DNA from 3 places in the Rhizobium sp. P44RR-XXIV genome. Region 1 is predicted to be linked to each of the others. Evidence: predicted binding sites of a transcription regulator. Region 1 holds the regulator's gene; each other region holds the start of a gene.
The links. The regulator LexA, encoded in region 1, represses DNA repair genes until DNA is damaged. The targets are predictions, from matches to a motif close to TGTTCNNNNTGTGTTCNG.

Region 1 (10,736 bases):
CGCTCGACAGGCCCGGTGCAAAGCCGCCTTCGTCACCGACATTGGTGTTGTGGCCCTGGGAGGCCAGTTCCTTCTTGAGGACGTGGAAAACTTCCGAGCCCATGCGCACGGCATCGCGGAACGTTTCGGCGCCGATTGGCAGGATCATGAATTCCTGGAAATCGATCGGGTTGTCGGCATGAGCGCCGCCGTTGATGATGTTCATCATCGGAACCGGCAGCAAGCGGGCATGAGCGCCGCCGACATAACGGTAGAGCGGCAGGTTGGCGCTCTGGGCTGCGGCCTTGGCGACGGCGAGCGATACGCCGAGGATGGCGTTGGCGCCAATGCGGGACTTGTTCGGCGTACCGTCAAGCTCGATCATGATGTCGTCGAGCTGGATCTGGTTTTCAGCGTCCATGCCGCCGATCGCGTCGAAGATTTCCGAATTGACGGCCTCGACAGCCTTCTCAACACCCTTGCCATGGTAGCGCGTGCCGCCATCGCGAAGCTCGACGGCTTCGTGCGCACCGGTAGACGCACCCGACGGAACCGCCGCGCGGCCCATGCTGCCGTCTTCGAGGTAGACATCGACTTCGACGGTGGGATTGCCACGGCTGTCGAGAATCTCGCGGGCGATAATGTCGGTGATTGCGGTCATGATAGCTTCCTGCTCGCTGGTTTATAAATCGATTGAAATGGTCTTAATCGAAGACGCGGAAATTACAATGCCGCTCCGCCTCCCGATTTGACACTCCTTCAGGCCCCGTAACGCAAAATCATGTCAGCCTGTTGAATGCCTGTGATTTCTCAGGCCTTGGTGATGGCGTCGAAGGCCAGAAGCTTCTCCAGAAGCCGCGGCATATCCTTCAGATAGACCATATTCGGGCCGTCCGAGGGCGCATTGTCCGGATCTTCGTGCGTCTCGACGAAGACGCCGGCAACGCCAACGGCAACTGCGGCGCGCGCCAGCGTCTCTACGAATCGGCGATCGCCGCCAGTCGAGCCGCCCTGCCCACCCGGCTGCTGCACGGAGTGGGTCGCATCGAAAATGACGGGCGCACCCATCGCCGCCATGATGGGCAGCGAGCGCATGTCCGAGACCAGCGTGTTGTAACCGAAGGAGGCGCCACGCTCGCAGAGGAGGATATTCGGGTTGCCGCTTTCATTCAGCTTGGCAAGGACGTTCTTCATGTCCCAGGGCGCCAAGAACTGGCCCTTCTTGACGTTGACGACGCGGCCGGTCTTGGCGGCGGCGACCAGCAGGTCGGTCTGGCGCGAAAGGAAGGCCGGGATCTGCAGGATATCAACCGTCTTGGCGACAACGGCGCATTGTTCCTCGGTGTGAATATCGGTCAGCACCGGAAAGCCATATTCCTTCTTGAGATCGGCAAAAATTTCCAATCCCTTCTCGATGCCGATACCGCGCTTGCCGGAGAGCGAGGTGCGGTTCGCCTTGTCATAGGAGGATTTATAGACAAGGCCGATGCCGAGCTTGTCGCAGAGTTCCTTCAGCACGCCGGCCACCATGAAGGCATGCTCGCGGCTCTCCATCTGGCAGGGGCCGGCGATCAGCGACAGCTTGGCAGTGTTGGAAAACAGAACCTTGGACGCTCCCTCGCCGACGATCACTTCCGAATTCGTGCTCATGCTATCTCCTCAAAGGCGAAAAGAGCGCCCGCTGCGGGCGCCAGCCTTGCCAATATACGGTTGTTCTTACGCGTGTAGGTGACGCCGTTAGCAGCGAAATGCGACGATGTCACGGAAAGATCGCGTGTTTTGAAAAGGATTGCGCGGGCTCGAAGCCCCGGATCGTCCTTGCCGACCCGCAAATCGTAAAACGCCTCCATGCCTTCCGGCGTCAGGAGATCGATGTCGGCATTGGCAGCCCGGATTGTCAGTCCGAAGGAATGCTCGGATATCCTGGGGTCACCTATGATCTCCTCGAAAAACGAGCGGTACGCGGCGGGTTTGGTCGTCGATATCGCCACCCGCGCAATGCCGGTGACAGCATTTTCATGGCGCTCCAGCACGCTGCGATCGGCGGGCAACGGATTGATGCGCTGGCAGCAGAAGGCCAGGAAATCGGGCGCACGCAGATCGGCGGCAAAGGCAAGACGAAAGCCCGCCTGGGTTTCCGTGCCATCCGGCATCCTCATCGGCCGCGAAAAATCCAGCATCCGTCCGGCGGAGATCATGCCGGCCTTGAAACGTTCGTCATCAGCGACAGCGTCATCCGTGCCGAAAACCACGCCGGAGAACCCGTCTTCACCTATCCGAAACCGATAGGCCTGATCACGAGCGACGAAGACATTGCCGTCCTCGATGCTCTTTTCACACTGCTCCAGAGATGTGACCCCGAGGGGCTCCAGATAGGTCTTGTCGGCAAAGAAGACGCATGCGTTCTCGGTGCCAAAGGGATGGCGCGCATCCGGAGCCACCGTAAAGCCAAGCCTGCCAAGGCGTTCACGCGCCGATGCGATATTGACCGTCGGCAGCACAAGATGATCCAGCGGATGCGGCAACGAAGTCATGGCGTCTCCGATTTTCTGCTGCGGCAGGTTTGCGCCGATCCACGGTCCAATTCAAGGCCGAAGCAGCATAGCGATGATACTGGACAATGACTGATTCTCGACAGCAGCCGAACCTTCTCGGTACAAGCTAGATTTCAGCCATGCTTCAGATAGGTGACTTAAACTTAAAACCACTCCGTCTGCGCATCCAGCGGCGTTTTCCCATATTTATCGTTATGTTAGCACCGATATAACCACTCGCCGTCGCGCCACGATCCATTCGATAATTTTAAATATCTAACTGACAGGGCAAGGCTTTACCGAAATTTAAGTACTTGCGGAACACATATGGAACATATAGTGTCCGTTCTGGATTTGTTTCACGACGTTTCTCTTGATTCTGGGGTTCCAAGACGATGTTGACGCGCAAGCAGCAGGAACTGCTTCTCTTCATTCACGAACGGATGAAGGAGTCCGGCGTTCCACCATCTTTCGATGAAATGAAGGACGCATTGGATCTTGCATCCAAGTCCGGCATTCACCGTTTGATCACGGCTTTGGAAGAGCGAGGCTTCATCCGTCGCCTGCCGAATCGGGCGAGAGCGCTCGAAGTCATCAAGCTGCCGGATGCCTACAATCCCAGCCTGCAGCCGCGCCGCGGCTTTTCACCGAGCGTCATCGAAGGCAGTCTTGGCAAGCCACAGCCGGTCGCGCCGCCTGCTCCCCCAAAGGTGGCCAATGACGACCAGAACAGTTCGGTGTCGGTGCCCGTCATGGGCCGCATCGCAGCCGGCGTTCCGATTTCGGCCATTCAGAACAATACCCATGAAATAACCGTTCCCGCCGATATGCTCGGCTCGGGCGAACATTATGCCTTGGAAGTGCGGGGCGATTCGATGATCGATGCCGGCATTTTTGACGGCGATACCGTCATCATCCGCAATTCAACGACTGCCAATCCCGGTGACATTGTTGTCGCCCTTGTGGATGACGAAGAAGCAACGTTGAAGCGGTTTCGCCGCAAGGGCGCTTCCATCGCTCTAGAAGCCGCCAATCCGGCATATGAAACACGCATATTCGGGCCGGATCGCGTCAAGGTCCAGGGCAAGCTTGTCGGCCTCATTCGCCGCTATCATTGACTGGTGACGCAGAACGGATTGGCACACCATAGGTTCCGGTGCGCCAATCATAGGTTCGGTGCCGCATCCATGGGCGCTGCGGATTGTCGAACGCTGTGGAGATGATAGGCGTGTCCGAGTCGAAATTCATTTCGACCGAGCCGGTTCGCCTCAATGTAGCGCCGGTGAAAAGCATTGCTCCGGAGCGGCAGCGATCGAGGCGCAGTTTTATCGGCGTGATGACGATATTTGCGGTATCGCAAGCAGGCGGTAGATAGGCTGCGTCCTCGATGGTGACAAGCATCGCGCCGTTTTCAAGCATTGCGACACACCATGCACCCTTCTGGCATGCAAAGCTTCCCTGCATCGTCTGATCGAGCGCTTCCTCCATTGCCTTGCGCACTGCGTTTTGTTCCTCCGTGCTTAACCGCCGGCGGCGATCTGCTTTGCTGACATGAGGGAGCCGGCTGTCGGTCGGAAGAACGGTTGGCGGTTGGTGTTCTGCTGCCACCAGCGCCTTCTGCCATTGCTCGAAGATAAAAGCCTGCGGTCTTTCGCGGTTCGTTGCCAAGATGTCGTCCTGTCGCAACGCGACCAGAGCGCCATCTTCGGAAATCATCAGATCCGGCTTCGGCACGCCGGAATTGAATGTTGCTGCACCGATCGCTGAGAGCAACAACAGCAGCCCGACATGGCGCAGGCGGGTCCGCAGCATGGTCATGATAAGGAAGCCGGCTATGAAAGTTGGCATGAGCCAGCCCGCTTGACGGCCAAAGGTGATATCGCCTCCCCAGCCCGCCACGGTCTTCGCGATCAGGATGACCAGTTCCAGTCCCTCACCGGTGACTTTCCAGAATGGCGCATCAAGGCCAAGCGGCATCAGCAACATGGCCATCATGCCGAACGGCATGACAATGAACGAGACGATCGGCATGGCGGCGAGATTTGCAGCAAGCCCGTATGTCGCCAGTCGGTGAAAATGCTCGATCGAGAAAATCGCCGTCGAAGCACCGCCGACGAAGGATGTTGACAACACGCCGCCGAAAAAACGAGAGACGAAGAGCAGCGGGCTGAGGAACCTGGAGCGCGAAAATATGCTTTCGCGATGCTGCCGCCGCTTCCAGAGCGTGTAGCCCGACACCAGCGCCAGCGTCGCGGCATAGGACATCTGGAAGCTCGGCCCCAGCACTTGCGATGGAGACAGAATGAGGATCACGATTGCCGAAAGCGCTACATTTCGCAGGCTGATCGATGGCCGGTCGAAGAGCACGGCAACCAGCATGATCGCCATCATGATGAAGGCGCGCTCTGCAGACACGCCGAAACCGGAAATGAGGTAATAGGCTGTCACGGTGAGCAGCGCACCGAACGCAGCCACTTTCTTGGTTGGCCAAGCCTGCGCGACACCTGGAAACAGGCTGAAGAGATAACGCAGGCCGATATAGAAGATGCCCGCCGATAGCGCCATGTTCAAGCCTGAAATGGCGATGATATGCGTCAGGCCTGCGGTTCGCAGCGCCTCGGTCGTTTCATCTGAAATCGCTCGTCTCTCATCGGTGACAAGTGCGGCTGCAAACGCACCGGTGTCGCCTGGCAAGGTTCTCCTGATCCTGTCACCTATGCTGTTACGCAGGCCGGCGAGCCAGATATCCGCCTGATCGAGCAACGACTCTTTTGTGACATCACCATCTGGAGACAATAATTCCGGGGTGCCGTAGGCGAAGCCGTTCGCGCCAATTCCATTGAAATAGGAGCTGAATGCGAAATCGTTGAGGCGCGGCAAGGCCGGGCCTGCCGGCGGCGTTAGCCGCGCCCTGCCCTGAATCCGATCACCCAGGTTGAATGGCTCTGCCTGTTTTCGGACGAAGATAGTGACGCGTTCCGGCGCTCTTCGAATGGCCGGCTTTTCCGTTCCATCGACTTTGACGACATATCTCCAACGGCCGTTGTCATAGGATTCACGCCTTTCGACCCGACCAGTAACGGTTGTCGTCACTGCCGAATCGAGCATCACTGTCGATGCCCGCCAGCTTTCCCATTGCGCCAGAGCCACGCCCAGACTCGCCAGCATGCCGGCAAAGAGGACATGTCGGAACAGACGGCCCGCATCACGCTTAAACAGAAAGGCGCCCGTCAAAAGCAGCAGTGCCACCAGGACCGCTTGCGAAGGCGGATCGCTATCGACCTTGAACCAAAATATCGAGCCCAGCCCCATATAGATTGGTGCGAACAGGATGGCGCGACCATGCGCCGCTTCCTCTTCGATCAGCCTTCCTATGGCAGCTCGGCCATGACCGAGGGCCAGGTAGAGCTGTGCGAACAGGCGCGCCTGATCTTGCGTTCGTTGACGTCGTCCAGTCTTCGCACGAGGGGCGAATGAGGCAATAGCGTGGCGATGCTGCGAAGGCAGAACAAGGTCCCGGCCATCTTCCTGCTGTTCCGGTGCCTCTAAATTAGGCATTGAGCGCCTGCCCCACGCAAAACTACAGCTTTCGCGCGATTTTTGCCGTCACCATCAGGTGATTTCAACCGAAATCGACAAATCTGTCACCGATTTGCGCTATTTACCGGAACGGCGCGATCAAACAGGCTACCGCAGTGCCCAAAAGTTGATACTGCAATGCACAATTCGGCATTAGGATAACTTGGCATTAGGCTCTGGATCATATAGCTAGTCGTTAGTCGCTTAACCTTTTGGCGCTTTTTATGGCGTCAATCCCGCCAAATCTTGGAGGATCAGCATGACGGAACAAAGCGCGAAACTAACTTGGGGTGAGAAGACGGTGGATCTGCCGGTCAAAACCGGAACCATCGGCCCGAGTGTCATTGATATTGGTGCCCTTTATAAGAACACCTCCACTTTCACCTACGATCCCGGCTTCACCTCGACGGCGTCTTGCGAGTCGAGCATCACCTATATTGATGGCGACGAAGGCGTTCTGCTGCACCGCGGCTATCCGATCGATCAGCTGGCCGAACACGGCGATTTTCTCGAAGTTTGCTATCTGCTTCTTTACGGCGAATTGCCGACGGCAGCACAGAAGAAGGACTTCGACCATCGCGTCGTGCACCACACCATGGTGCATGAGCAGATGTCGCGCTTCTTCACCGGCTTCCGCCGCGATGCGCATCCGATGGCCGTCATGTGCGGCTGCGTTGGCGCGCTGTCGGCCTTCTATCACGACTCGACCGACATCACCGATCCGCATCAGCGCATGGTCGCGAGTCTTCGCATGATCGCGAAGATGCCGACGCTTGCCGCAATGGCCTACAAGTATCATATCGGCCAGCCCTTCGTTTATCCGAAGAACGATCTCGACTACGCATCGAACTTTCTGCGCATGTGTTTCGCGGTTCCCTGCGAAGAATATGTGGTCAATCCGGTGCTCGCACGCGCCATGGACCGCATCTTCATCCTGCATGCGGACCATGAGCAGAATGCGTCGACCTCGACGGTCCGTCTCGCCGGCTCTTCAGGTGCCAATCCGTTTGCCTGTATCGCTGCCGGCATTGCCTGCCTCTGGGGCCCAGCTCATGGCGGCGCCAACGAAGCAGCGCTCAACATGCTCAGCGAAATCGGCTCCGTTGATCGTATTCCGGAATACATTGCCCGCGCCAAGGACAAGAACGATCCGTTCCGCCTGATGGGCTTCGGCCATCGCGTCTACAAGAACTACGACCCGCGCGCCAAGATCATGCAGAAGACGGCGCACGAAGTTCTCGGCGAACTCGGCATCAAGGACGATCCGCTGCTGGATATCGCGATCGAGCTGGAGCGCATCGCGCTTACCGATGAATATTTCATCGAGAAGAAGCTCTATCCGAACGTCGACTTCTATTCCGGCATTACGCTGAAGGCTCTGGGCTTCCCCACGACCATGTTCACCGTGCTGTTCGCTCTCGCCCGTACCGTCGGCTGGATCGCTCAGTGGAACGAGATGATCGAGGATCCGCATCAGCGTATCGGCCGTCCGCGCCAGCTCTACACCGGCGCACCGCTGCGCGAATATGTTCCGGTCTCCAAGCGCTAAGCTTCGGCATTGAAAACAAAAAACCGGTCAGAAATGACCGGTTTTTTTATGGGACAAAACGTCCAGAATGATCGCCGCAGCCTTGTCGCCCGGCGGCTCCTCTGTCTGCATCCGTTGCCAGACCAGATCGTAGCCCGCGAGCATCGCCGCGCGCTCGCGCGTATCATTCGACAGGCGCTCCATGTACCGCGCCAAAAGGCCGGGACGCAGGACGTCGTTGATAAGTTCCGGCACGACTGCGTAGTCGGCAATCAGGTTCGGCAGGGCGGCCGACCACACCTTGATGCGCGACATCACGAATCTCGCCAGCCACTCCGTCTTGTAGGTCGAAACCACCGGAACGCTGGCCAGGCCCAGTTCCAGAATCACCGTGCCCGATGCGGCCATGGCGGCATCCGCCTGCGCGAAGGCCTGCCATTTTGCACGCTGACCGACAAGGATTTCCGGTTTGACGGTCCAGCTTTCCAGGAGCGAGCGCACGAGAGCTTCCTGCTTCGGGACTGTCGGAAGTAGGAAGCGAACCGCATTATTTCGCCGACTAAGTTCTTCGGTAGCCCGCTCAAAGACTGGAAGGAGCTGGCGGATTTCGGAACCGCGCGACCCCGGGAGAAGGAGAACAGTCATCGGGGCGTCGGCGGCGACGGCACTGCGCAAAGCACGCTGTTGGCGCGTCTCCAGCAGGTTGGCATCCACGGTCAGGCGATGGCCAACATAGGTGGTCGCCGGACCGCCGAGGCGCTGCATCGCTTCCGGCTCGAATGGCAGAACCGCCAGCACATGATCGACATAGGCAAGCATCTTTTGCGCCCGATACTCCTTCCACGCCCAGACGCTGGGGCAGACGTAGTTGACAATCGGAACGGTGGGCAATGCCTTGCGCACCCTCTTGGCGACGCGATGCGTGAAATCCGGGCTGTCGATGATAAGAAGCACGTCGGGCTTGGCGGCGATAATGGCATCGGCCGTCTGGCGAATGCGAGCGAGCAACTTCGGCAGTTGCTTGATCACCTGGATGAAACCCATGATCGAGAGCTCGGAATAATCGAACAGCGAATGCAGCCCCTGAGCTTCCAGCGCCTCGCCGCCGACGCCAACCAATTCCACGGGGCCTTCACAGCGCCGCTTCAACGCCGCAACGAGATCGCCGCCCAACAGATCGCCAGAGACTTCGCCGGCGACGACGGCGAGCTTCAGTGGTGTCACACCGCTCACATGAAGCCCTCCGCGCTTAATCCGCGGTCGATACCGCAAACGAAAATGCCTGCCTCGTCCGCCGCTGCAATCACCGCTTCACGCTCGAGAACCAGCGCCCTGCCCGCCTCCACTGCGACGCCGGCAAGCCCTGCCTTTTTGGCATTCAGCACGGTGGAAACGCCGATGGACGGCAGATCGGCACGCACATCCTGCTGCGGTTTGCAGAGCTTGACCAGCACGCCGCGACGGCGCTGCGATATACGCCCTTCAGCGCGCAAGCCGCCACACGCTCGATCATTCTGTCCGTGCCCTCGGCACCTTCCAGCGCAACGACACGGCCGCCGACACTGACCGCGCCCTGGCCGACATCCAGCAACCCCAGCGCATCGGCAGCCTTGGCGCCCTGGACGATATCGCGCAGATCCTCCGCGGATGGTGTGTGACGGCCGAGCGGCCCGGTAGTTGCCAACAGATCGGGCGCGATTTCGTGCGCGCCGACGACGCGGACGCCACCGGCCTCGATCAAACGGATGACCATTTGCAGCACGGCATTGTCGCCACCAGAAAGAAGTGTGCGAATGGTTAGGGGCAATTCCTTGATCACCCGCCAAGTCGGGTGGATCTCGCGCCAGGGCGGACGGCGGGCAACGCCGCCGGACATCACGACCCGGTCAACGCCATAGCGGCGAAAAGTTGCTTCCAGGCCGGCAAAATTGCCAACGCCGAGATTGGCGTGATCGAAAGCGGACCAATCTCGTCCGCTTCATCGTCAAGGCGATAACAACGGGATTTTCACCGGCCTGCCGGGCGGCGTCGGCGACATAGGCGGGCAAGAAGCCACTGCCTGCGATGATCGCCAACCTGCCCTCGCCCTTGAGGCCGGCCGAAACCACGTCAGCTCTTGCCGCGATTAGGCGACGACAGTGCGCGATCGCTATCGGCTGCGATGAAATCGAGGATTTCAATCACTTCCTTGCAATCGGCATATTCCTCGCGGATCGCAGTGGCGTTGTCACGGATCGAACCGCCGCCTTCGAAGATGCTCTTATAGGCGCGTCGAACCCTGTGAATGACCGCACGGTCGATACCCGCACGAGACATGCCGACAATATTGAGGCCGGAAAGCACACCAGGATTGCCGTTCAGCATGCCGTAGGGAATGACATCATAACTCGCAGCCGAAAGGCCGCCGATGAAGGCCTGCCGGCCGATGCGCGTGAACTGATGGACAGCGCAACCGCCACCGAGAATGGCCCGATCTTCCACGGTCACATGCCCTGCCAGCATGACGTTATTTGACATGATAACGTTGTTACCGATGCGGCAATCATGCGCCACATGCGAATTGGCGAGGAACAAATTATTGTTGCCGACGATCGTCTTGCCGCCGTAATCGGCTGTACCGGTGTTGATCGTCACGCCTTCGCGGATGGTGCAGTTCTCGCCAACATCCAGCGTCGTTTCTTCGCCGCCGTGATGAACGCTCTGCGGATCGCCACCGACGATGGCCATCGGAAATATCTTCGTTGCCTTGCCGATCGTCGTACGTCCGGTGACCACAGCATGCGTCAGCAGTTGGACGTTGTCATGAAGCACGACCTTGGGGCCGACATGGCAGAAAGGGCCGACCACGACGTTCTCGCCGACGATGGCACCATCCTCAACGACCGCGAACTTATGAATGCTCGCGCTTTTTGCGATGCTGCTCATGCCTGGTCTTGATCCTTCCTCACAATCATCGCGCCGATATCGGCCTCGGCAACCAGCGAGCCATCGACCTTGGCGTCGCAATGGAATTTCCAGATCGTGCCACGCTGCTTTTGCTTGACGACATGAAACTCGACGCGATCACCCGGAACGACCGGTCTGCGGAAACGGGCATTGTCGATCGTCATGAAGTA
Region 2 (10,736 bases), on a different contig from region 1:
AAATGGCTGCTTCTCGTCCTTCATGGCCTACTTCTTCATCTGCTCCTTGAGAGCAGCCAGCTTTGCGAAAGGAGAATCCGGATCGATCGGCTTTTCCTTGCGTGGCGGCTTGGCCTCGAAACGCAGCGGCTGCGGCGCGCCGCGATTGTTCCGGTCGTTCCGATTGTTGCGGTCATTGCGGTCGCCACGTTCCTGCCGGTCGTTGCGTTCGCCACGGCCGCCTTGATTCTGCGGACGGCCACCTTCGCGATTATTGCCGCGCGGTCCCTTGTCGCCGGCGCCACGGGCATCGCGCCCGTCACGACGACCTTCGCGATTGCCCTCGCCGCTTGCCTGCTGCTGCTCGCCATTGCGACGATTGCCATTCTGGGCACGGCCTTCGCCCTGCTGTCCGCGGCGATCGCCGTGGCCACGGCCGCCTTGGCGCTGCTGCTGATCGCTGCGACCGCCAAGACGCCAGAGCAGAACCGGCTTCGGCTCCACAGCTTCGACGGCTTCGGCTGCAACAGCTTCCGTTTCGCCAGCCTCGGCAGTTGCCTCGGTAACCGGCTCGGCCGAGACAGCGGCAACCGGAGCGGCCTCCTGCGCGACGGCTTCGGTTTCCTTGGCCGGTTCTTCGCCGGCAGCGGAGTCTGCGTCGTCGTGATCGGCCTTTTCCGCGGTGGCATCCGCAGCCGGCGCTGCCGGTGCCGCTAATGCATCCTGCTGCGCAAGATGGGCAACGGCTTCTTCAGCCTTCACGGCATCGGCACGATAGCCGAGACCCTTGAGGATCTCTTCCATGTCTTCCAGCGTGGCGCCGAGGATGGAGAGCATTGCCGTTGTCGTGGTGAAGCGGCGGCCGTCATAGGCACCTTCAGGGCGCGAGGCCTGGCCGGGCTTCCACTGCAGCAGCGGACGGATGAGGTCCGCCAGTCGCTCAAGAATATCGATACGCACGGCGCGCTTGCCGAGGAAGCGGAAGCCGGCGAGCTTGTAGAACGTGCGCTCATAGCTCGGATCGGTGACAACGGACGTGCGTCCGGCGGCCAGCACGGGAATGAGATCGCCGTAGCCGGGCTTGTCGAGGCCATCATTCTTCAATGCCCAGAGCAGGCTGATGAGTTCGGCCGGAGCCGGCTTCAAAAGCGCGGGGACGAAAATATGATAGGCGCCGAAGCGAATGCCGTAGCGGCGCATCGAGGCGCGCGCATCCTGATCCAGCGACTTCACCTCTTCGGTGACGTCGCGGCGGAACAGAACGCCCAGATTTTCGACCAGCTGGAACGCCAGACCCTTGGCAAGACCCTGCAGATCCTCGGCGCGCGACAGATCGTCGAGCGGCTTCAGGATGGTGCTGATATGATGATTGACGAAGCGCTCGATGCGAGCCGCGACATGATCGCGCGCATTGCCCGACAACTGCTCGTCGGCAAGCAGGATGACGCGCGGCCGCATGATGTGATCGCTGCCCGACAGACGCGCCACGGGATCGCCGAGCCAGCGCACCATACCATCGGCACTGATCGCAAGATCGCTATTGCCGGCTGCATGCATGCGCGCAGCACGTGCCTCAAACTCCAGCGCAAGCGCCTTCAGCGAGGCTGCCTGGACAGCCTTGCCGTCCGGCCCCTCGGTTCCCGAGATAGGCGTGAACCGGAATCCGGTCAACTGTCCCACATGATGCCCCTCAACGAAGACATCCCCATTCACACTGATTTCAGCTTCCAGCATTGCATTCTCTCTCAGGCGCTTCATGAGCACAGATGTCCTGCGATCAACAAAGCGTTTCGTCAACCGTTCATGTAACGCATCGGACAATCGATCCTCGATTTCCCGCGTCTTTTCTTGCCAGTGTGTCGGATCGGCAAGCCAGCCGGGCCGATTCGACACATAGGTCCAAGTCCTTATCTGCGCGATTCGCGCCGAAAGCGTGTCGATCTCACCATCAGTCCGATCGGCGCGGTGCACCTGTTCGGCAAGGAAGTCCTCTTTCACCGTGCCATAGCGCACAAGATCGGAAAAGAGGGTGGCAATGAGATCGGCATGCTGGGCAGGCGTAATGCGCCGATAGTCTGGAAGCGCACAGGCTTCCCATAATTTTTCAACCCGAGCCGGGTTGTTGGCAAGATCGACAATCTCCAGATCGCGTGACAGATATTCCAACGCCTGCTGGTCTACCGCAGGCAGCGCCCGCGTCAAGCCCTGCACGCGTGGCGCGTCTTCAAGACTGGTGCGAAGCGCGGCGATCGAGGAGAAATCAAAGCTCTTGGTGCGCCACTGCAACACCTTGACCGTGTCGAACTCATGGCCTTCGATCCGCCGCACCAGCTCGTCGTCGAACGGATCCACCTGGCCCGTCACGCCGAAGGTGCCGTCCTTGAGGTGACGGCCGGCGCGGCCGGCAATCTGGCCAAGCTCTCCCGGATTGAGATTGCGGAACTGATAGCCGTCGAATTTGCGGTCCTGGGCAAAGGCGACATGATCGACATCGAGATTGAGGCCCATGCCGATGGCATCGGTCGCGACCAGATATTCGACATCGCCAGCCTGATAGAGCGCGACCTGTGCATTGCGCGTGCGCGGGCTCAACGCACCGAGAACGACGGCGGCTCCGCCGCGCTGGCGGCGGATGAGCTCGGCAATCGCATAGACCTCGTCGGCCGAAAAGGCGACGATCGCCGTGCGCTGCGGCAGGCGCGTGATTTTCTTCTGACCGGCATAGAAGAGATGCGAAAGCCTCGGCCGCTCGAGAACGGTAATCCCAGGCAGAAGTTGCTCGAGGATAGGCCGCATCGTGCCGGCGCCAAGCAGCAGCGTCTCGTCCCGGCCGCGCAGATGCAGGATCCGGTCGGTGAAAATATGGCCGCGCTCGAGATCGCCGGCCAATTGCACTTCATCGATGGCGACGAAGGAGGCGCGCGTCTCACGCGGCATCGCCTCGACGGTGCAGACCGAAAAACGGGCATTGGGCGGCGAAATCTTTTCCTCGCCCGTGACAAGCGCCACATGCTGCGCCCCGACCTTTTCGACGACGCGCGTATAGACCTCGCGCGCGAGCAGCCGCAGCGGCAGGCCGATAACGCCGCTGCCGTGCGCCACCATACGCTCGATGGCATAATGGGTCTTGCCGGTATTGGTTGGTCCGAGCACAGCGGTTACGCCGCGTCCGCTCAGGATCATTGGCTGCGAGATGTGAGTCATAGGTCCGTGCATAAGCGAGAAACCACCGTCTTCCGATCAGCAAGCTTCTCCGGGAAGAAGGAAGAGATGACGACCATATGTGACAAAGGCAAGACCTGAATGAAAAAACAGCATCGCCAACGGTCGCTTTTGCGATTTGCCATTTCAACCAAAAGCTTCATTACCCCTACATCCCATACGAGTCCAAGCGATTCCGGAACAGCCTGAGAACGAATCGGCGACGAATCGCTGACTCTCATCGGTTCTCTGTATGTTCTCTACTACATATGGATTTGGAATCAAAGAATCCCACCAGATACTGAATCGCATTTTTCCTGCCTTTCCCACGCGAAAGAGAGTCAAGCAGTGAATCCGCAGCAGGCGTCACGCCCGGTAATTTTATGGTTAATTATTTGTAAAGATTTCGCTTTTTTGAAGGCAACCAACGGCACTTTGGAAATGGGGCAAAGCCTCAACGAATGAGAGAGGAATCGCTGGTTTCAACCGATTCCTCCTTCGTTCTTCACAACATATAGCGATTCAGGGCTAAAAATACTTCGGACTCGGAGGAGTTGAGGCGGTGAATCGAGCCCGAATCTGGGATTGCAGCGAGCATTCGCCGGGTTCAAACGGGTTCGATCGATAAAAACAATCAAAGGGTGTATTCATTAACACCTCGATCAAAGCCGGAACGAATCGGCGACGAATCGACGATTCATGCATGTATTTCATTTGTTCACGGCTACATATGGTGTTCGACCGTCGGCGCATCTCGATATGGAGAGCCGCACAGGACAGCAAAAAGTCCCGTCAGCTCTTCTGCATTAACGAATTGAGCCAACGAAACACCACTCCACCGCGATACGCCAACAGCATGGCCGCCGCTCGGAAGGGCTTCCCGCCATGCCTTGTGGCCGCGAAAATTAACCAAGGTCCAAAGGCGGAACGAATCGCTGACGAATCGCCGACATCGGTTCTTTCCCGTTTCGTTCACCGCAACCTATTGTATTTTAAAGAAATTTTAACCATACGAATGGATCCCGATCATCGATATGTCAGCCGTATTGCGCTCTGGCGTTAACATTTCGCCGGTCATCAAAAGATCAGCTTCTCGTATTTTTATTTCTTAGCCGGAACAATTTTCGGCGAAACAAGTTTCTACGATCAGAAATACAACGAACTCCGCTCGTTCGCATCGAACAGATTAAGGCGGAGTCGCTGGAGCATATATCCGGACGCTGCGACGCTGCCGGGGGATAATCCGGCGACGGACATGGAGGAGACACATAATGCTTGGTACGGTATTACTCGTGATACTGATTCTGCTGCTGGTCGGCGCGTTTCCGAGCTGGGGTTACAGCCGGTCTTGGGGCTACGGTCCGTCGGGCGGTCTCGGGCTTGTTCTCGTCATTGTCCTCATTCTGCTATTGATGGGGCGGATCTGATCCGCAGATGATTACTGAAAACCTCACAACACCAGGGAGCTAACATCATGAAGAAGATCATCGTCGCGATTGCCCTCGTCGGCGCGCTGGCGTCTTGCACATCCACCGAAAAAGGCACCGCAATCGGCGCCGGTACCGGTGCTCTGATCGGCGGCGTTGCCACGCACAGCTGGGGTGGCGCAGCAGTCGGCGCAGTCGCCGGCGGCCTGGTCGGCAACCTCATCGGTCGCTCGGAAGATCGTCGCGGCTACTGCATCTATCGCGACCGCTACGGCAATCGCTATGAGGCTCGTTGCCGCTAACACCGATGTCTCATGACCGATCGACCTAGCGGTCGGTCATGGCCCTCAGGTCCTGCACGCCGAACGATAATTTCGGAGAGACAACAGTCTTCTCGCAGCCAAAGGCTGCGGGAAGAAAGCAGTGTTTTGAGAAAGGAACGGCATCTTGGCCGCAATCATCGCAAGCATTGCGGCCCTCGTGCTCGTCGGGACTAGCTTTTACGCGCTCGCCTACGCGGCAAGATCGCGCTTCAGGCAAAAGCGGCGAATAAGAGTGGAAGCCGTCATCCTGGAATTCAAGCCACGACAACGGCAGTCGGTCGGTTCACGCCACGGATGATTGCCGGGCTGACCCGGCAATCCCCAACATCAATAGGACGGTTGGCTCAGGCGAAAAACTGCCCGCCATTGGCCGATATTGTCGACCCCGTGATGAAACCGGCATCGTCGCCGGCCAGGAAGACCGCGATGCGGGCGATTTCCTCCGGCTCGCCGAGGCGTCCGACCGGAATTTGCGGAATAATCCGCTCGTTCAGCACCTTTTCCGGCACCGCCAGCACCATTTCCGTACCGATATAGCCGGGGCAAATGGCGTTGACCGTGATGTTCTTGGCAGCCCCTTCCTGTGCAAGCGCCTTGGTGAAACCGAGGTCTCCGGCCTTGGCGGCGGAATAGTTTGCCTGCCCCATCTGCCCCTTCTGACCGTTGATCGAAGAGATGTTGACGACACGGCCGAAGCTGCGGTCGCGCATGCCCTGCCAGACATGATGCGTCATGTTGAACAGGCCGGTGAGATTGGTGTTGATGACCTCGTGCCATTGCTGCGGCGTCATCTTGTGGAACATGGCGTCGCGGGTAATGCCGGCATTGTTGACCAGGACGTCGACATGGCCGAGATCATGCTCCACCTTGGCGATACCCTTGCCGCAAGCCTCGTAGTCGGTCACGTCCCACTTGTAGACGGCGATGCCGGTGACCTCATGGAAAGCGCGCGCCTTTTCCTCATTGCCGGCATAAGTCGCCGCCACTTTGTAGCCCGCATTGCGAAACGCCATCGAAATGGCCGCTCCGATGCCGCGCGTACCCCCGGTTACCAATGCCACTCTGCTCATGTGCCACTCCCCTTTGTTGCTACGGAGGCGGGACGACCGATCGTCAGGTCGCCCGCTCCGCCTTCATCACTTCTTCTGGAAAACCCTGCTCAAGACGCGTCAGAGCGCCTCGACGCACATGGCAACGCCCATGCCGCCGCCGATGCACAGCGTCGCCAGACCCTTGCGGGCGCCGCGGCGCTTCATTTCGAACAGGAGCGTGTTGAGGATACGCGCGCCGGAAGCGCCGATCGGATGGCCGATGGCGATCGCACCGCCATTGACGTTGACGATCGACGTATCCCAGCCGAGGTCCTTGTTGACGGCGCATGCCTGAGCGGCGAAGGCTTCATTGGCCTCGACGAGATCGAGATCGCTTACCGACCAGCCTGCCTTTTCCAATGCCTTGCGGGACGCCGGGATCGGGCCGGTACCCATGATCTGCGGATCGACGCCGGCGGTCGCCCAGGAGGCGATACGGGCGAGCGGCTGGATGCCGCGGCGCGAGGCTTCGGCTTCAGTCATCAGCAGCGCCGCGGCGGCGCCATCGTTCAGGCCAGACGCGTTACCGGCAGTCACGGTGCCTTCCTTGTCGAAGGCCGGCCGGAGCTTGACCATGCCGTCCAGCGTCGCACCGTGACGGATATATTCGTCGGCATCGACGATGACATCGCCCTTGCGCGACTGAATGGTGAAGGGAACGATCTCATCCTTGAAACGCCCGGCCTTCTGCGCGGCCTCGGCCTTGTTCTGCGAGGAAACGGCAAACTGGTCCTGGTCCTCACGCGAGAGCTGCCACTGGCGCGCGACATTTTCGGCCGTGATGCCCATGTGATAGCCATGGAAGGCATCCATCAGGCCGTCCTTGATCATGGTGTCGACCATTTTCATGTCGCCCATCTTGGTGCCAGCGCGAAGGTGGGCGGCATGCGGGGCCATCGACATGGATTCCTGGCCGCCAGCGACGATGATCCTTGCGTCTCCCGACGCGATCTGCTGCATGCCGAGTGCTACGGCGCGCAGGCCAGAGCCGCAAAGCTGGTTGACAGCCCAGGCGGTCGCTTCCTGCGGAATACCGGCCTTCATCGCGGCCTGACGGGCGGGATTCTGCCCTTCGCCTGCCTGCAGCACCTGGCCGAGGATCACCTCGTCGACTTCCTTGGCATCGACGCCGGCGCGCTCCAGCACGCCCTTGATGGCGGCTGCGCCAAGCTCATGAGCGGGAACGGTCGCAAACGCGCCGTTGAAGGAGCCGACGGCGGTACGAGCCGCGCTGGCGACGACGATGGATGAACTGCTCATGGAAGCCTCCTCATAAAATGAACGTGTATATGAGGCGAAACTGTCAAAGCTTTGCGCCGGAGTCAAACAGCAAGAATTTCCCCCGCGCAGATTTCACGAAGCCGTCATTGCCTGCAGGAAATGCAATCAAAGGAAAGGGCTTGCCGCATCGCACAAAGCGATTGTCACCATGCTTCTTTTGCGTCTACACTCGGGGGTGGAGGAATATTCCATACAATCAGACGGGGCCAGGAGACTGATAATGGCAAAGAATGAGGGCCAGATCGTAATCAAGAAATATGCCAATCGCCGCCTATACAACACTGGCACCAGCACATACGTGACGCTGGACGACCTGGCGGAGATGGTCAAGAAGGGTGAGGAGTTTACCGTCCAAGACGCCAAGAGCGGCGAGGATATTACGCATTCGGTCCTGACGCAGATCATTTTCGAACAGGAATCGAAGACCGGCAACACGCTATTGCCGATTCCCTTTCTCCGGCAGCTGATCGGCTTTTACGGCGATCAGATGCAGATGGTCGTACCGAGTTTTCTCGAACATTCCATGCGTGCCTTCACCGAGCAGCAGGTGCAGATGCGCGAGCAGATGAACCGGGCCTTCGGCGAGACGCCGCTCGGCAAGAATCTGCAACTGCCGATCCAGATGGTCGAGGAACAGGTTCGCCGTAACACCGAGATGTTCCAGCAGGCGATGCAGATGTTTTCGCCCTTCATGAAGCCTCCGGCGAAGGAAAGCCGCAAGGCCGAGGCCAAGGATATCGACGAACTCAAGGAACAGCTCCGCGCCATGCAGAGCAAGCTGGATAGCCTTTGAGGCAAGACAATATGCTTGTGAACGCGTGGAGAGTATTCACCCCCTCTGTCATTGACGTGACATCTCCCCCACAAGGGGGAGATTGGTAGCTCGCGGCATCTCCTTGCCACAAGCAAACATCGCATCCGCAGACACCAAAACTTGATTGCTTTATCAGGCGGCGCAGCACCCTCACAACGATCTCCCCTCTTGTGGGGGAGATGTCACGAAGTGACAGAGGGGTATCAGACGCGATGCATATAAAAGGCCGCTTTTCTTCCACCCTGCATCCTGACCAAAAGAAAAAGGCCGGCGAACCGCCAGCCTTTTTTATTCATGCCATCGAGGCAGCGCAGAAATTATGCGCTTTCCTTCGGCGTCAGAACCTGACGGCCGCGATACATGCCGGTCTTCAGGTCGATGTGATGCGGGCGACGCAGTTCGCCGGAGTTCTTGTCTTCAACATAGGTCGAAGCCTTCAGCGCATCAGCCGAACGGCGCATACCGCGCTTGGACGGGCTTGTTTTTCTCTTCGGTACAGCCATTTTCGTTACTCCACTTTGCGGACGAAACATATCAGCGGCCAGCCAGGCGGCCGAAACAGACATGCATCAATTTCGGAATTTGGCCGGGCTTGTACATGACTTATCGGGCTTTGACCAGTCCCTCTCAGCATTTTTTGCCTGCCGCGCCCGATTCAACCCTATCAGGATCGAATCAGCGGGTCACGCCTCGTCCTCGGGCACGATCCATGTTTCTTTCAGCGCGGCCTCCTCCCATTTCTTCCAGGCAGGCGCCGCTTTCATCACGTCCATATAGTCCCGCGTGTCGGCGGAGACAGGAATGTCGTACCGCTCGAAGCGGCTGACGACCGGAGCATACATCGCATCGGCACCGGAAAAGGCCCCGAACAGAAAAGGACCGCCGGAACGCGAGCGCGCTTCACGCCAGATCGTCTCGATGCGCGCCACGTCATTCATGACGCCATCGGACAGATCGGGACGGCTCACCGGACGCCGCATGTTCATCGGGCAGGCGTCGCGCAGGGCGTGGAAACCCGAAAGTATCTCCATGCTGTAGGATCGCGCCAGCGCCCGCGACTGCCGATCGTCAGGCAGAAGCCCGGCGTCGGGAAAGAGTTCGGCAGTATATTCGATGATGGCAAGCGATTCCCACACCTTGAAGCCACCATGCACCAGCATCGGCACCCTTCCCGTCGGCGAAACCGCGCGAATATTGGGATTGCCGGCCGGAAAATCGAAGGGGATCAGGACTTCATCGAAGGCGATGCCGCAGCCCTCGAGCGCGATCCATGGCCGAAACGACCAGGAGGAATAATTCTTGTTGCCGATATAGAGGGTTAGCTTGTCCATGACCCCTGTTTCCTTGTTAGTTCCCGAATTCGAAGACGCGCAGTTCCTCGAAATGGTTCATGTCCTCGAACGAGCAGAAGGCCGGCGGCCGCAGCTCCAGAACGGGTACTTCTGCGCGCAACTCGGCCACCACATCGTCCAGCATTGCCTGCCAGCGCGGCAACGCCTCATCCGCCAACCGCTCGATGACATAGGTGAAGGTGATGTGAAAGGCATAGGTTTCGTGATCGGGGTGGCGATAGCCAAGGAGATCGGCCAGCGCATTGCGCCATTCCCGCATCGTCTCGCGGTCTGCCTCGGTTGCGCCCTCGACAAGTAGGCCGCTGGGCCGCGCCTTTATCACCGCCACCTTGAACGGATCGCGCATGGAGAAGGCCTTCAGCCGCTCGCCCATGATGCCGGTCATCTCGTCGATCGGCGTATCGAGCGCCAGATCCGCAGGCCAGAAAGGCCGCGTGCGCCGATATTCGATGATCCCCTGGAACAGGGTCATATGCAGGCTGGAGACCGGCGTGAAGGCGAATTGCCGGGCTTCCGGCATCGCCAGGTACTTCTGCCGCGCCGAGACCACCGCACGCTGCGTCTGCGAGCCCTCAGGCAGATGGCAGACGACCGTGTTGCCGGGCTCGGGCTGGAAGATGCCGGAGAGATCGTAGCGCGTGCCGAGATGGCGCGGGGGCTGCGGATGCAGGCTCTTGGCATATTGCAGCAATTCGGGGGAAAAGGCGGAGAAGTCCATGGCATGTCCGATCGTCGTTGGCAGATGCACCGCCCTTACGTTACGAGCAAGAATGCCAGATGACGCTCAACCGATCGAACGACAAGTTCTGATCTCAATCATAAAGGCATTTGATATATGCATCGGCATTTCGCGCGCGGCGCTGGATGAGCGAGGCGAGCTGGCTGAGCCCGCGCCCCGGCTTGCTGGCCACGCGATCGATCGGGTTTGGCAGCGATACCGCGAGAAGGGCTGCCTGGCGGGCAGTAAGCTTGGAAGCAGGCACCTTGAAATGATAGCGCGCCGCCGCCTCGATGCCGTAGATGCCCGGGCCCCATTCGGCGACATTGAGATAGATCTCCATCATCCGCCGCTTCGACCAGACGGCGGAAGCGGAGACCGCCAGCGGCAGCTCCAGCGTCTTGCGCACGAAGGAACGGCTGTTCCACAGAAACAGGTTCTTCACCGTCTGCATCGGGATCGTGCTGCCGCCGCGTGTGGATTTGCCGCGCAATGTCTCCTGCGCGAGCATCCGCATCTCGCCCCAATCGACGCCGCCATGGAAACAGAA
Region 3 (10,736 bases), on a different contig from region 1:
TCAGGGCGGCGAACCTGGGGGGCTTTCTTCCGGCGGGCTCAGGGAAAACCCGCGAGGAACCGTCAAAGCAGCGAGAGCTGCACGCCGCTGCCATCAGGCGGCACGAACAGATCATCGCGCAGGGCTATATTGCGCCTGACAAGCTCAAGCCGCCGCGTCGCCATTTCAAATCGTCGGCTGATCTGCCAGGCATAGGGGCCAGCGCCCTTCATGCGTTTGCCGAACTCGGCGTCATAATCTTTGCCGCCGCGCATCGAGCGGATCAGCGACATGACGTGGCGATAGCGATCCGGATAATGCTGCAGCAGCCAGTCACGAAACAGCGGGCTCACTTCCAGCGGCAGCCGCAGGATCACATAGCTTGCCTCCTGCGCGCCAGCGGCCTTGCCGGCATCGAGGATACGCTCGATCTCATGGTCGTTAAGGGCGGGAATGATCGGCGCCACCAGGATCGAGGTCCGGATGCCGGCTTCGCTCAAGGCCTGGATCGCCTCCAGCCGCCGCGATGGCGTCGCGGCGCGCGGTTCCATGGTGCGCGCCAGCTTGCGGTCGAGAGTCGTCACAGATAGTCCGACCCGCACGAGGTTCTTCGCGGCCATATCCTTGAGGATGTCGATATCGCGCATGACCAGCGCCGATTTGGTGACGATGGCAACCGGATGGTTCGCCCTGTTCAGCACTTCGAGGATCTGGCGCATGATCCGCCATTCCTTCTCGATCGGCTGATAGGGGTCCGTGTTGGTGCCGATGGCGATGACGCGTGGCTTGTAGCCGGGCTTTGCTAGCTCGCGCTCCAGAAGCTTCGGCGCATCCGGCTTGGCAAAGAGCTTCGCCTCGAAATCGAGCCCCGGAGAAAGGCCCATATAGGCATGCGACGGCCGGGCGAAGCAATAGATGCAACCATGCTCGCAGCCGCGATAGGGATTGATCGAGCGGTCGAAGGGGATATCGGGCGATTCGTTGCGGGTGATGGCCGTGCGCGGCTTTTCCACCTGCACTTCGGTCTTGAACGGTGGGAGCTCTTCAAGGGTCTGCCAACCGTCGTCAAAGGTCTCGCGCTGCATCGGCTCGAACCGGCCGCTCGGATTCAATCCGGCGCCGCGCCCGCGTCGACGCTCCACATCAATCCGGAGGCCGGCATCGGCGATCAAAGCATTGGCAATGTCTGGCGTGTTGGCAGGCGCGAATGCGGCCTGCCCTGCAAGGGACTGCTCGTTCATCGGTAGCTCCAGGGCGGTTCATGGGGCCGCATGCCGCGTCTAAGATGATTAAATTCCTATCCGACAAATGAGAACAATGCAAGAACAAAAACAAAGAAATCATTTCCCACCTAGTCCTGCATGCGAGGCCCATCAGTGATGACGGCGCGAGATTCGATGCGGCGTATCACGCTTTTCTTAAACGCTCAGACGCCAGGGTTAGGCGCTGGCAATAAATTGTGCGCCGCTCTATAAATGGGCAATGTTGACGGTAATCATCGAATGTCAGGATCAGGAACCTGAGCTGGCGCAGACATTGGCGGCATTGGTGGCGGGCGCGATCGAGGGCCTCGTCAGCGATGTTGTCGTGCTGGACCACGGCTCGCGGGACGGCACCTCACGCGTGGCGGATGCTGCCGGCTGCCGGTTTTATTCGCAATGGGACATAAAGGACATATTGCGCTCGGCACGCGGCGAATGGCTGCTTTTTGTCGAGCCCGGTGCTCGGCCTCAGGCCGGTTGGATCGATGAGATCGCCGAATATGTCTCGCTGAACAAGGTGCCGGCGCGCTTTACTGCTTCGCGCGGCTATCGCCGGCCGTTCCTGCAGCGCATCGGGCGCGGCACACCGCCTTTGGAGCTGGGATTGCTGGTATCCAAGCCGCAAGCCATCGCCATCGCCAGAACCGGCATGCGGCTGGCTGAATTCACTAAAGGCCAGAAATCCCGCAAGCTTTCAAGCGAGCTCATTCCATCCTGGGTCGCGCGGGCGGCGCGATAAAGCGTCGACCTCCAGAGATTCCGTTTGTAAACTGGTAAATAGCTGTCATAATTTCTGTGTGGCGGCACCTTTCGCGTGTCGCGTTGGGCGGCCGACCATGATGATGCCGGTATGCGGCGGAACTGGTCAGCGGAACTCTCCTTTTCCGCCGAGATTTCGGCAGAAGGAGGTGCGTTATGAAACGCACGATGTTCTACCGCCTGATGGCTACGGCCGTCCTTGCCAGTGCAATTCTCTATCCCGGCGTCGCTGCCTCCCAAGCGACACTCGCCTGCGCCAAGCGCGTCGACATGATCGCGTTCCTGGGCGACAATCTTTCTGAAAAGCTGTCGGCTGTCGGCAAGCTCGACCCCAACACGATCGTTGAGATCTATGTTGCTGAAAGCGGCAGCTGGACGATGATGGTCAGTGACGCCTCCGGCCGGAGCTGCATCATTCTCAATGGCGAAAGATGGGAATCAATTCCTGTCTTGCCGGGGCCGAAAGCATAGGGCTGCAAATGTCCTGCGGAGACGCAGGACCTACCGAGAACTGCCGCCACGCTTGAGGTGCTCGTCCAGGCGCGGCATGATCTCCACGAAATTGCAGGGCATGTGCCTGTAGTCGAGTTGAGCCTTCAATATGCCATCCCAGGCATCCTTGCAGGCGCCGGGAGAGCCCGGCAGCACGAAGATGAAGGTAGCGTTGGCCACACCGCCGGTTGCCCGCGACTGGATCGTCGCCGTGCCGATCTTGTCGTAGGAAATGCGATGGAAGACTTCGGAAAAGCCGTCCATCCGTTTTTCGAATAAGGGCTCCAGCGCTTCGGGCGTCACATCGCGACCGGTGAAGCCAGTGCCGCCCGTGGTGATCACCACGTCCACGGCTACGTCCTTTGTCCAGGCCTCGACCTGTGCGCGGATGCGCTCCTTGTCATCGGAAACGATGGCGCGACCTGCCAGTCTATGACCGGCCTCGGCGATGCGCGCGACCAGCGTGTCGCCGGATTTATCGTCCGCGAGCGTTCGTGTATCGGAAACGGTCAACACGGCGATACCGACGGGGATGAAGGGTCTTTCGCTGCCTGGGCCTGCCATCATGCCTCTCCTGCAAACGTCTCGGTCGCCTGGAAATACCAGTCCGGCCTCTGTCTGTGAAGCATAGCAGCTGCCGCCTCAGCCTGGTCGCTATTTTCGAAGATGCCGAAGCAGGTGGCGCCGGAGCCGGACATACGCGTCACGATGGCGTGCTGGCGCTCAAGCAAGGCGGAAAGCGTCGAAATCTCGCTGCATATCGCGCGTGCCGGTGGCTCCAGATCGTTTCGAAGGGTCTTGATCGTATCGATCCATTCGCCCTGGCGCTGCGGCATCTGCGATGGGAAGAGGAGTGGCGGATTGTCCTTGCGGGAAAGCAGGCGGAACACTTCCGGCGTCGAGACGCCGACAAGCGGATTGCCAAGAACCATGGCAAAGGACGGAAAGTCCGGCAGCAGGTCGATCGCCTCGCCAATGCCCCGCGCCACCAATGGCCGGCTGGCAAGGCACATCGGCACGTCGGCACCGAGCTTCAACGCGATGGCTTTGACCGTCTCCTCTGGCAAAACGAGCCGCCATAGCCGCATAAGCCCACGCAGCGCCGCCGCCGCATCCGCCGAGCCGCCGCCGATGCCCGAGGCGATCGGCAGGTTCTTTTCGAGGTGAATATGGACGGCGGGTGCATCGATACCGGCCGCATGGGCCGCCTGCCGCAGCAGGTCTCGCGCCTTGAGCACGAGATTGTCGCCAGCTTCGGCATCTGCGGAGAGCAGCGGACCGAAGCGTCCGGAGAGGCTGAATTCATCCTCGCCGCTTGCACGGAAACCAAGGCGATCGCCATGCCGGGCAAAACTCACCAGCATATCGAGCAGATGATAGCCATCGGCGCGTCGGCCGGTAACATGCAGCGCAAGATTGATCTTTGCGGGCGCTTCCTCCGTGAGGTCGAAATCGCCCGCTGCCAAGATCGTGTTCATGGGAAGTCTTAGGACTTCTTGTCGACCGGAGCCGGCGCGTTCGAGTCAGGGGATGGAGCCGGTGCCGGATCGGGCTGCTTGCTCTTGTCGACCGTCTTCGGATCGGTGTCGAGTGCCGGCAGGCCCTTGTCGACCTTTTCCTTGATCTTCGGAATATCGGCTTCTTCCGGCTTCGAGGCCAGAGCACGGTTCCACTGGTAGACGGCTTCCAGCTTGCGGTTGACGCGCCAATAGGCATCGCCGAGATGGTCGTTGATGGTAGGGTCGCCGGCCTTCAGCTGCGCTGCCCGTTCCAGCTCATTCACCGCATCGTCAAAGCGGTTGAGACGGAAATAGGCCCAGCCAAGCGAGTCGACGATGTAGCCGTCATCCGGCTTCAGGTCGACGGCCTTGCGGATCATGTCCAGACCCTGGTCGAGGTTCATGTTCATGTCGACCCAGGAGTAGCCGAGATAGTTCAGCACCTGCGGCTGGTCGGGGTTCAGCTCCAGAGCCTTCTTGAAGTTCGGCTCGGCATCGGCCCATTTCTTCAGACGCTCATAGGCAATGCCGCGCTGGAAGAACACGGCCCAGTCGCTGCGCTTCGGCACGGGCCCGATGATCTGCACGGCCTTGTCGTAATTATCGGCCATGGCCTGGAAGTCCTTGGCGTCGGAAAGGACGCTGCCATAGGCCAGGTAGCTGCGGACATCGTTGGGATCAGAATCGATCAGGGCCTTCAGATGCTTGCGGGCATCGTCGACCTTGCCGGCCTGGGCGAGCGCAAGGCCGAGCTGCAGCTCGGAGATGCGTGCCATCGGCGAATTGTCCGGCACCTTCTTGTAGAAGGCGATGGCGCGATCGGTCTGTTCCTGCTTTTCGGCCAGGCCGCCCAGAAGAACCAGCGTATCGGCGGCCTTCGGATCGAGCGAATTGGCAATCTGCAGATAAAGCGAAACGACGTCTTCGGCGCCGTCGCGGTTCAGCGCGGCACCGATGGTGAAGAGCACGGCTGCTGCACCCTGCGCGGCGTCGGTAACCTGCTGGTCGGGCGTCTCGCCCTTGGTGATGCTGTCACGCAGCGCATTCAACGGCGCGTAATTGCTGACGAGATTGTCGCCGACCGAAATGGTGTCGAGAGCCTTCTGCTTGTCGCCGGCCTTGGCTTCCAGGCGCGCCAGCGCCATGACGGAGCGCATGAAGGTGTCGGGAGCCGTGGCGCCGCCCGTCTTGTCGAGGACCGCATCATTGAGATGCGAGCGTGCCGACTTCAGGTCGCCCATTGTCAGGGCAATGGCGCCGGCATGATAGTTCTTGAAGATGTTGAACCAATCGGGGCCCTTCATCTTGTCGATCATCGAGATCGCTTCCTTGCCGCGACCGGAGCCGGCACGCGCCCAGGCAGAAAGCAGGTTGGTCATCATCCGGTCGAGATCGTTTGGACCGTTATATTTGAGGATTTCCTGCGCGCTGCGATATTCGTGGCGACGGATTGCGTCCATGCCGCGCACGATCGTGGTGACGCGCTCGACGGACGGATCGCTCTTCAGCTCGTTGGCGTATTTGACGCCTTCTTCGAGATTGCCGTTGAGCAGCAGCGAAATCATCAGCCGCTGGCGGATTTCGGGGTTGCCCGGGTCGATCATCAGCGCTTTCTTGTAAAGCGCGATGGCGGTGTCGTAATCGTGGTCGACATCGGCGGTACGGGCAGCGAGGAATGCGCCGGCGAATGTATCGACGCTATCGGGATCGAACACGACCTCGGCGTTGACCTCGGGTGCTGCCGGCTTGTCGTCGGCCCGCGCACCATTCAGGGCGGACACTGAAAGGATCGCCGCCAAGGCTACGCCCGAGAGAAAACGGATGGCAAGTCTCTGCCGCATTAGAAAGCCTTTCATCGAGGGACGGCCAGCGAAGTCGCCGGCGGCATAAAGCGTTCGTGTCAACTGATTCACAACAGGATGGCTTTTTTGAAGCGGCGCTGCAACAAATTCGGCCTGCCGCTATCAATTAACGCGTTCGATGCAGAAATCGATCACTTCGAGAAGTGCTGATTTCCATGGCGTTTCCGGCAATGGTGCCAGAGCGTCGCGGGCGATGGTGCCATAATGGACAGCCCGGGCGATTGTGTCGGCAAGCGCGCCATATTTCGTGATGAGCCCCAGGGCCTTCTCGAGATTCTTGTCGCTGTTATTGCCGGTTTCGATGGCGTCACGCCAGAAGGCGCGCTCTTTTTCGGTGCCACGGCGATAGGCCAGGATCACCGGAAGTGTGATCTTGCCTTCGCGGAAATCGTCGCCGACATTCTTGCCGAGATCAACAGCCTTGCCGCCATAATCCAGCGCGTCATCGACAAGCTGGAAGGCGAGGCCGAGATTGGTGCCATAGGATTTCAGCGCATTGCGCTCCGCCTTGCCGGCATTGGCGACGATGGGGCCGACTTCGGCCGCGGCGGCAAAGAGCGCTGCGGTCTTGGCGCGGATGACAGACAGATAGTCGTCCTCGGTCGTTTCCATGTTCTTGGAGACCGACAGCTGCAGCACTTCGCCTTCGGCGATGACGCAGGCGGCCGAAGACAGCACGTCGAGCGCGTCGAGCGAGCCGACTTCCACCATCATGCGGAAGGCCTGGCCGAGCAGGAAGTCGCCGACGAGGACGCTCGCCTGGTTGCCCCAGATCATGCGGGCAGTGGATTTGCCACGGCGCAGATCGCTTTCGTCAACCACATCATCATGCAGCAAGGTTGCCGTATGCAGGAACTCGACCGATGTGGCGAGCTTGATGTGATTGTCGCCCTGGTAATTGTAGAGCGCTGCCGAGGCGATGGTCAGCATCGGCCGCAGGCGCTTGCCGCCAGACGAGATCAGATGCTCCGCAACCTCGGGAATCATCTGTACATCGGAGCCGGCTTTCGACAGGATGAGCTGATTGACGCGTTCCATGTCCGCCTTGGTCAGATCCACCAAAGGCTTGATGGATGCCAGTTTATTCTTGCTTTCTTCCAGCGGTATCACGACGCCCAACGATCCGGACTCCTGTTCATTTTCTGCAAAGCACCATAAGAAGGGGCGAAAGAGGCGGCAAGAGGCGAATTGTCTCGTCGCGTAAATTTGACAGGAAACTCAAGGCTTATGCACGAACTGATCCGCACGAATGATCCGGTCCTTCTTTCTTTTGCGGAGAGCCTGATGAAAGACGCCGGAATTCATTGCTTTGTCGCGGATCAGGCCATGAGCATCCTGGAAGGCTCGCTCGGCATGTTGCCGCGCCGTTTTCTGGTGGAAGAGGAGCGTGCCGATCAAGCACGGCGCATTCTCGTCGATGCCGGTCTCGGAGACGAGCTGCGCCCTGCGCGCGGCTGAGGTCCGCCATGGCCGCCAGTCCTTCCGAAACCGTCGACGCCTTCCATCGTGGCGCATTCCATGTTGTCCAGCCCAAGGGCAGGGGGCATCGTTCCGGCATGGATGCGATTGCTGCTGCTGCCCTCGTGGCCGACGAACGGCCCATCAGGGTGGCCGATCTCGGTGCCGGCGCAGGTGCCGCCGGCATGGCCGTGGCGTCGCGGCTCGACCGGGCGGAGGTGGTGCTGTTCGAGCGCTCGCCCGACATGGCCGAATTTGCCCGCAAGAGCCTGCTGCTGCCGGAAAATGCCCGTTTTTCCGAGCGTGTGGCGGTCATCGAAGCCGATGTGACGCTGACCGGCAAGGACCGCAATAGGGCGGGACTGGTCGACGACAGCTTCCATCATGTCATTATGAATCCACCCTTCAACGATGCGAGCGACCGGCTGACGCCCGATGCGCTGAAGGCCGAGGCACATGCCATGACCGAGGGGCTGTTCGAGCGGTGGATACGCACGGCGGGCGCTATCATGATCCCCGGCGGCCAGCTGTCGCTCATCGCCCGGCCGGAATCGATCGGCGAGATCATCGCCGCCTGCGGCCGGCGTTTCGGCGGCATCGAGATCACGCCGATCCATCCGCGCGAGGGCGAGAATGCGGTTCGCATCCTGGTGACGGCGATCAAGGGATCGAGGAAGCGGCTGGGGCTGCGCGCGCCGCTGATCATGCACGGCGAGGGGACGCATAAATTCACCGATTTCGTCGACGATATGAATAATGGTCGTGCCGCCTACGCACGCAAATAGCGCCTCGCTTGCGTGATTTGGCACATGAAATGCGATCGGCGATGTTGCGTTTGTCGTTTCCGTGCATACATCACGGGCAGTGAACTTCATGATTCAAGGTGACGAATGGTTGGGTTTTTGAGACGCATGCTTCCGAAGCGGTTTCGCAAGGAAAGGCTGGTCATCCCCGTCGTTCGGCTGAGCGGTGTCATTTCGGCGGGCGGCGGCCCGCTGCGGCAATCGCTCAATCTCGCCGGTGTGTCGCAGGCGTTGGAAAAGGCTTTCGACATGAAGACCGCGCCGGCCGTCGCCATCGTTGTCAATTCGCCGGGCGGCTCGCCGGTGCAGTCGCGGATGATCTATAACCGCATTCGCGACCTGGCTGCTGAGAAGAACAAGAAGGTTCTGGTCTTCGTCGAGGATGTGGCAGCGTCCGGCGGCTATATGATTGCGCTCGCGGGTGACGAAATCATCGCCGACCCCACCTCCATTGTCGGCTCCATTGGCGTCGTCTCCGGCGGTTTCGGCTTTCCGGAACTGCTGAAGAAGATCGGCGTCGAGCGCCGTGTCTATACTGCCGGCGCGAACAAGGCGATCCTCGATCCCTTCCAGCCGGAGAAGGAAAAGGACATCGAATATCTGAAGAGCCTGCAGCTCGAGATTCACAAGGTCTTCATCGACATGGTGCTCGAGCGCCGCACGGGAAAGCTCTCGGCCGACGAAACCGTGTTCTCGGGCTTGTTCTGGACGGGCGGGCGCGGGCTGGAGCTTGGTCTGATCGACGGTCTCGGCGACATGCGCCAGGAATTGCGGAAGCGCTTCGGCGACAAGGTCAAGCTGACGCTGGTCACCACGCCGCGCAGTCTTTTCGGCCGTCGCGCCCCCGGTGTTTCGCTCTCGGGCATGGACGGTCTCGGCGCGAGCCTTGCATCCGGGCTTGCCGAAGCGGCAGAGGAAAAGGCATTGTGGGGCCGGTACGGGTTGTAATCAGGAGCGCTGGGTAATGCCCCAGATCATCTTCTTTATCGTTGCTATCGGCGGCATCTGGTTCTTGTATCGGCGTTTCGTCCGCGACGCTCAGCGGCTTGCCGAAAAGTCCCGTCGCGCCGAAACGGAACGGCGCACGGGTGCGATCGGGACGCTGGTCAAGGATCCGAAGACGGGAGAATACCGCGTCAAGCGCGACGACGAGTAGGATGTGCGAAGGTCGCGGTGCGGACAACGGCCAGACGACAGTTTGCCTGTCAAAGTCTTGACCCTTTCGTCTCGCCGTGGCACCTGTCCGCCCAACCATTCGCTAGCAGAAGAAATCAGCTCCCATGACTGCCAACGTGCCCGACCATATGAACCCGAAGCGCTCCTTTCAGGCGCTGATCCTGACGCTGCACAATTACTGGGCTGACAAGGGTTGCGCGGTTCTGCAGCCCTACGACATGGAAGTCGGTGCCGGCACGTTCCATCCGGCGACCACGCTGCGCGCGCTCGGCCCGAAGCCATGGCGGGCTGCCTATGTCCAGCCGTCACGCCGCCCGTCGGACGGCCGCTATGGTGAAAACCCGAACCGTCTGCAGCATTACTATCAGTATCAGGTCATCCTGAAGCCCAATCCGCCGAACCTGCAGGAACTCTATCTCGGCTCGCTGAAGGCGATCGGCCTCGATCCGCTGTTGCACGACATCCGCTTCGTCGAGGACGACTGGGAAAGCCCGACGCTCGGCGCGTGGGGTCTCGGCTGGGAATGCTGGTGCGATGGCATGGAAGTGTCGCAGTTCACCTATTTCCAGCAGGTCTGCGGCATCGAATGCGCACCGGTTGCCGGCGAATTGACTTACGGTCTGGAACGTCTGGCCACCTATGTCCAGGGCGTCGACAGCGTCTACGATCTGAACTTCAACGGCCTCGAAGGCGAAGACAAGATCAGCTACGGCGATATCTTCCTGCAGGCCGAGCAGGAATATTCCCGGCATAATTTCGAATATGCCAATACCGAGATGCTGCATCGCCATTTCATCGATGCCGAGAAGGAATGCCAGGCATTGCTGGCGGCCGGTGCCCCCGGTGACAGCGATAACCAGCGCCTGCACAAATGCGTCTTCCCGGCCTATGACCAGTGCATCAAGGCCAGCCACGTCTTCAACCTGCTCGATGCCCGCGGTGTCATCTCAGTGACCGAGCGCCAGAGCTACATCCTGCGCGTACGTACGCTGGCCAAGGCTTGCGGCGAGGCGTTCCTGCTCACCGATGCAGGCGGCATCAACTGGAACCAGCAGGCGGCCTGAGCCCGAACTCCGATCGGAGCGCGTATACGCGCGCTCCAGAGACCATGGTTCACGGCACATCTTCTTTGAGCAATCGCGAATGTAATTCCTCTGATTGGGCTGCTTTCGCCCGACTTTGGGCGATTATTGCGGTAAATGCCGGGTGACATTGCGAAAAAATCTGCCTAGTGTCCCGGCGGTTGCAGTCGCCATGGGGATTCGAGATGTATATTCTTCTAGCGATCATAGTGCTGGCAGCACTCTATGTGGTCTTCATCTACAACGGGCTTGTTCGTTCCCGCCAGGTTGCCGAAGAGGCGTGGTCCGGCATTGACGTGCAGTTGAAGCGCCGCGCCGATCTCATTCCCAACCTGGTCGAGACGGTCAAAGGCTACGCCGGCCA

Region 2: BSK43_RS02920 (helicase-related protein) is a predicted target of LexA. The motif match lies at 3,424-3,441, and genes of this name have one in related genera.
Region 3: BSK43_RS05430 (PA0069 family radical SAM protein) is a predicted target of LexA. The motif match lies at 1,290-1,307, and genes of this name have one in related genera.

The regions. Positions count from the first base shown of each region.
Region 1 covers NZ_MPVZ02000028.1:963,960-974,695, forward strand. The annotation lists gene eno (phosphopyruvate hydratase) at 1-640, opposite strand, end outside; gene kdsA (3-deoxy-8-phosphooctulonate synthase) at 790-1,629, opposite strand; gene BSK43_RS21830 (VOC family protein) at 1,626-2,513, opposite strand; gene lexA (transcriptional repressor LexA) at 2,909-3,631, shown strand; gene BSK43_RS21840 (ComEC/Rec2 family competence protein) at 3,612-6,071, opposite strand; gene gltA (citrate synthase) at 6,352-7,641, shown strand; gene lpxB (lipid-A-disaccharide synthase) at 7,669-8,853, opposite strand; partial or broken gene BSK43_RS21855 (LpxI family protein) at 8,850-9,728, opposite strand; gene lpxA (acyl-ACP--UDP-N-acetylglucosamine O-acyltransferase) at 9,730-10,545, opposite strand; gene fabZ (3-hydroxyacyl-ACP dehydratase FabZ) at 10,542-10,736, opposite strand, start outside.
Region 2 covers NZ_MPVZ02000023.1:21,497-32,232, forward strand. The annotation lists gene BSK43_RS02915 (RNA-binding S4 domain-containing protein) at 1-24, opposite strand, end outside; gene BSK43_RS02920 (helicase-related protein) at 28-3,183, opposite strand; gene BSK43_RS02925 (DUF3309 family protein) at 4,452-4,607, shown strand; gene BSK43_RS02930 (YMGG-like glycine zipper-containing protein) at 4,655-4,909, shown strand; gene phbB (acetoacetyl-CoA reductase) at 5,275-6,000, opposite strand; gene BSK43_RS02940 (acetyl-CoA C-acetyltransferase) at 6,100-7,281, opposite strand; gene phaR (polyhydroxyalkanoate synthesis repressor PhaR) at 7,523-8,095, shown strand; gene rpmF (50S ribosomal protein L32) at 8,434-8,619, opposite strand; gene BSK43_RS02955 (glutathione S-transferase family protein) at 8,800-9,447, opposite strand; gene BSK43_RS02960 (DUF1868 domain-containing protein) at 9,464-10,186, opposite strand; gene mtgA (monofunctional biosynthetic peptidoglycan transglycosylase) at 10,281-10,736, opposite strand, start outside.
Region 3 covers NZ_MPVZ02000025.1:3,879-14,614, reverse strand. The annotation lists gene BSK43_RS05430 (PA0069 family radical SAM protein) at 63-1,220, opposite strand; gene BSK43_RS05425 (glycosyl transferase) at 1,462-1,980, shown strand; gene BSK43_RS05420 (hypothetical protein) at 2,157-2,471, shown strand; gene moaB (molybdenum cofactor biosynthesis protein B) at 2,502-3,056, opposite strand; gene BSK43_RS05410 (4-(cytidine 5'-diphospho)-2-C-methyl-D-erythritol kinase) at 3,056-3,970, opposite strand; gene BSK43_RS05405 (tetratricopeptide repeat protein) at 3,979-5,832, opposite strand; gene BSK43_RS05395 (polyprenyl synthetase family protein) at 5,956-6,972, opposite strand; gene BSK43_RS05390 (DUF2007 domain-containing protein) at 7,081-7,311, shown strand; gene BSK43_RS05385 (methyltransferase) at 7,320-8,096, shown strand; gene BSK43_RS05380 (S49 family peptidase) at 8,202-9,062, shown strand; gene BSK43_RS05375 (NfeD family protein) at 9,079-9,270, shown strand; gene BSK43_RS05370 (glycine--tRNA ligase subunit alpha) at 9,395-10,354, shown strand; gene BSK43_RS05365 (LemA family protein) at 10,558-10,736, shown strand, end outside.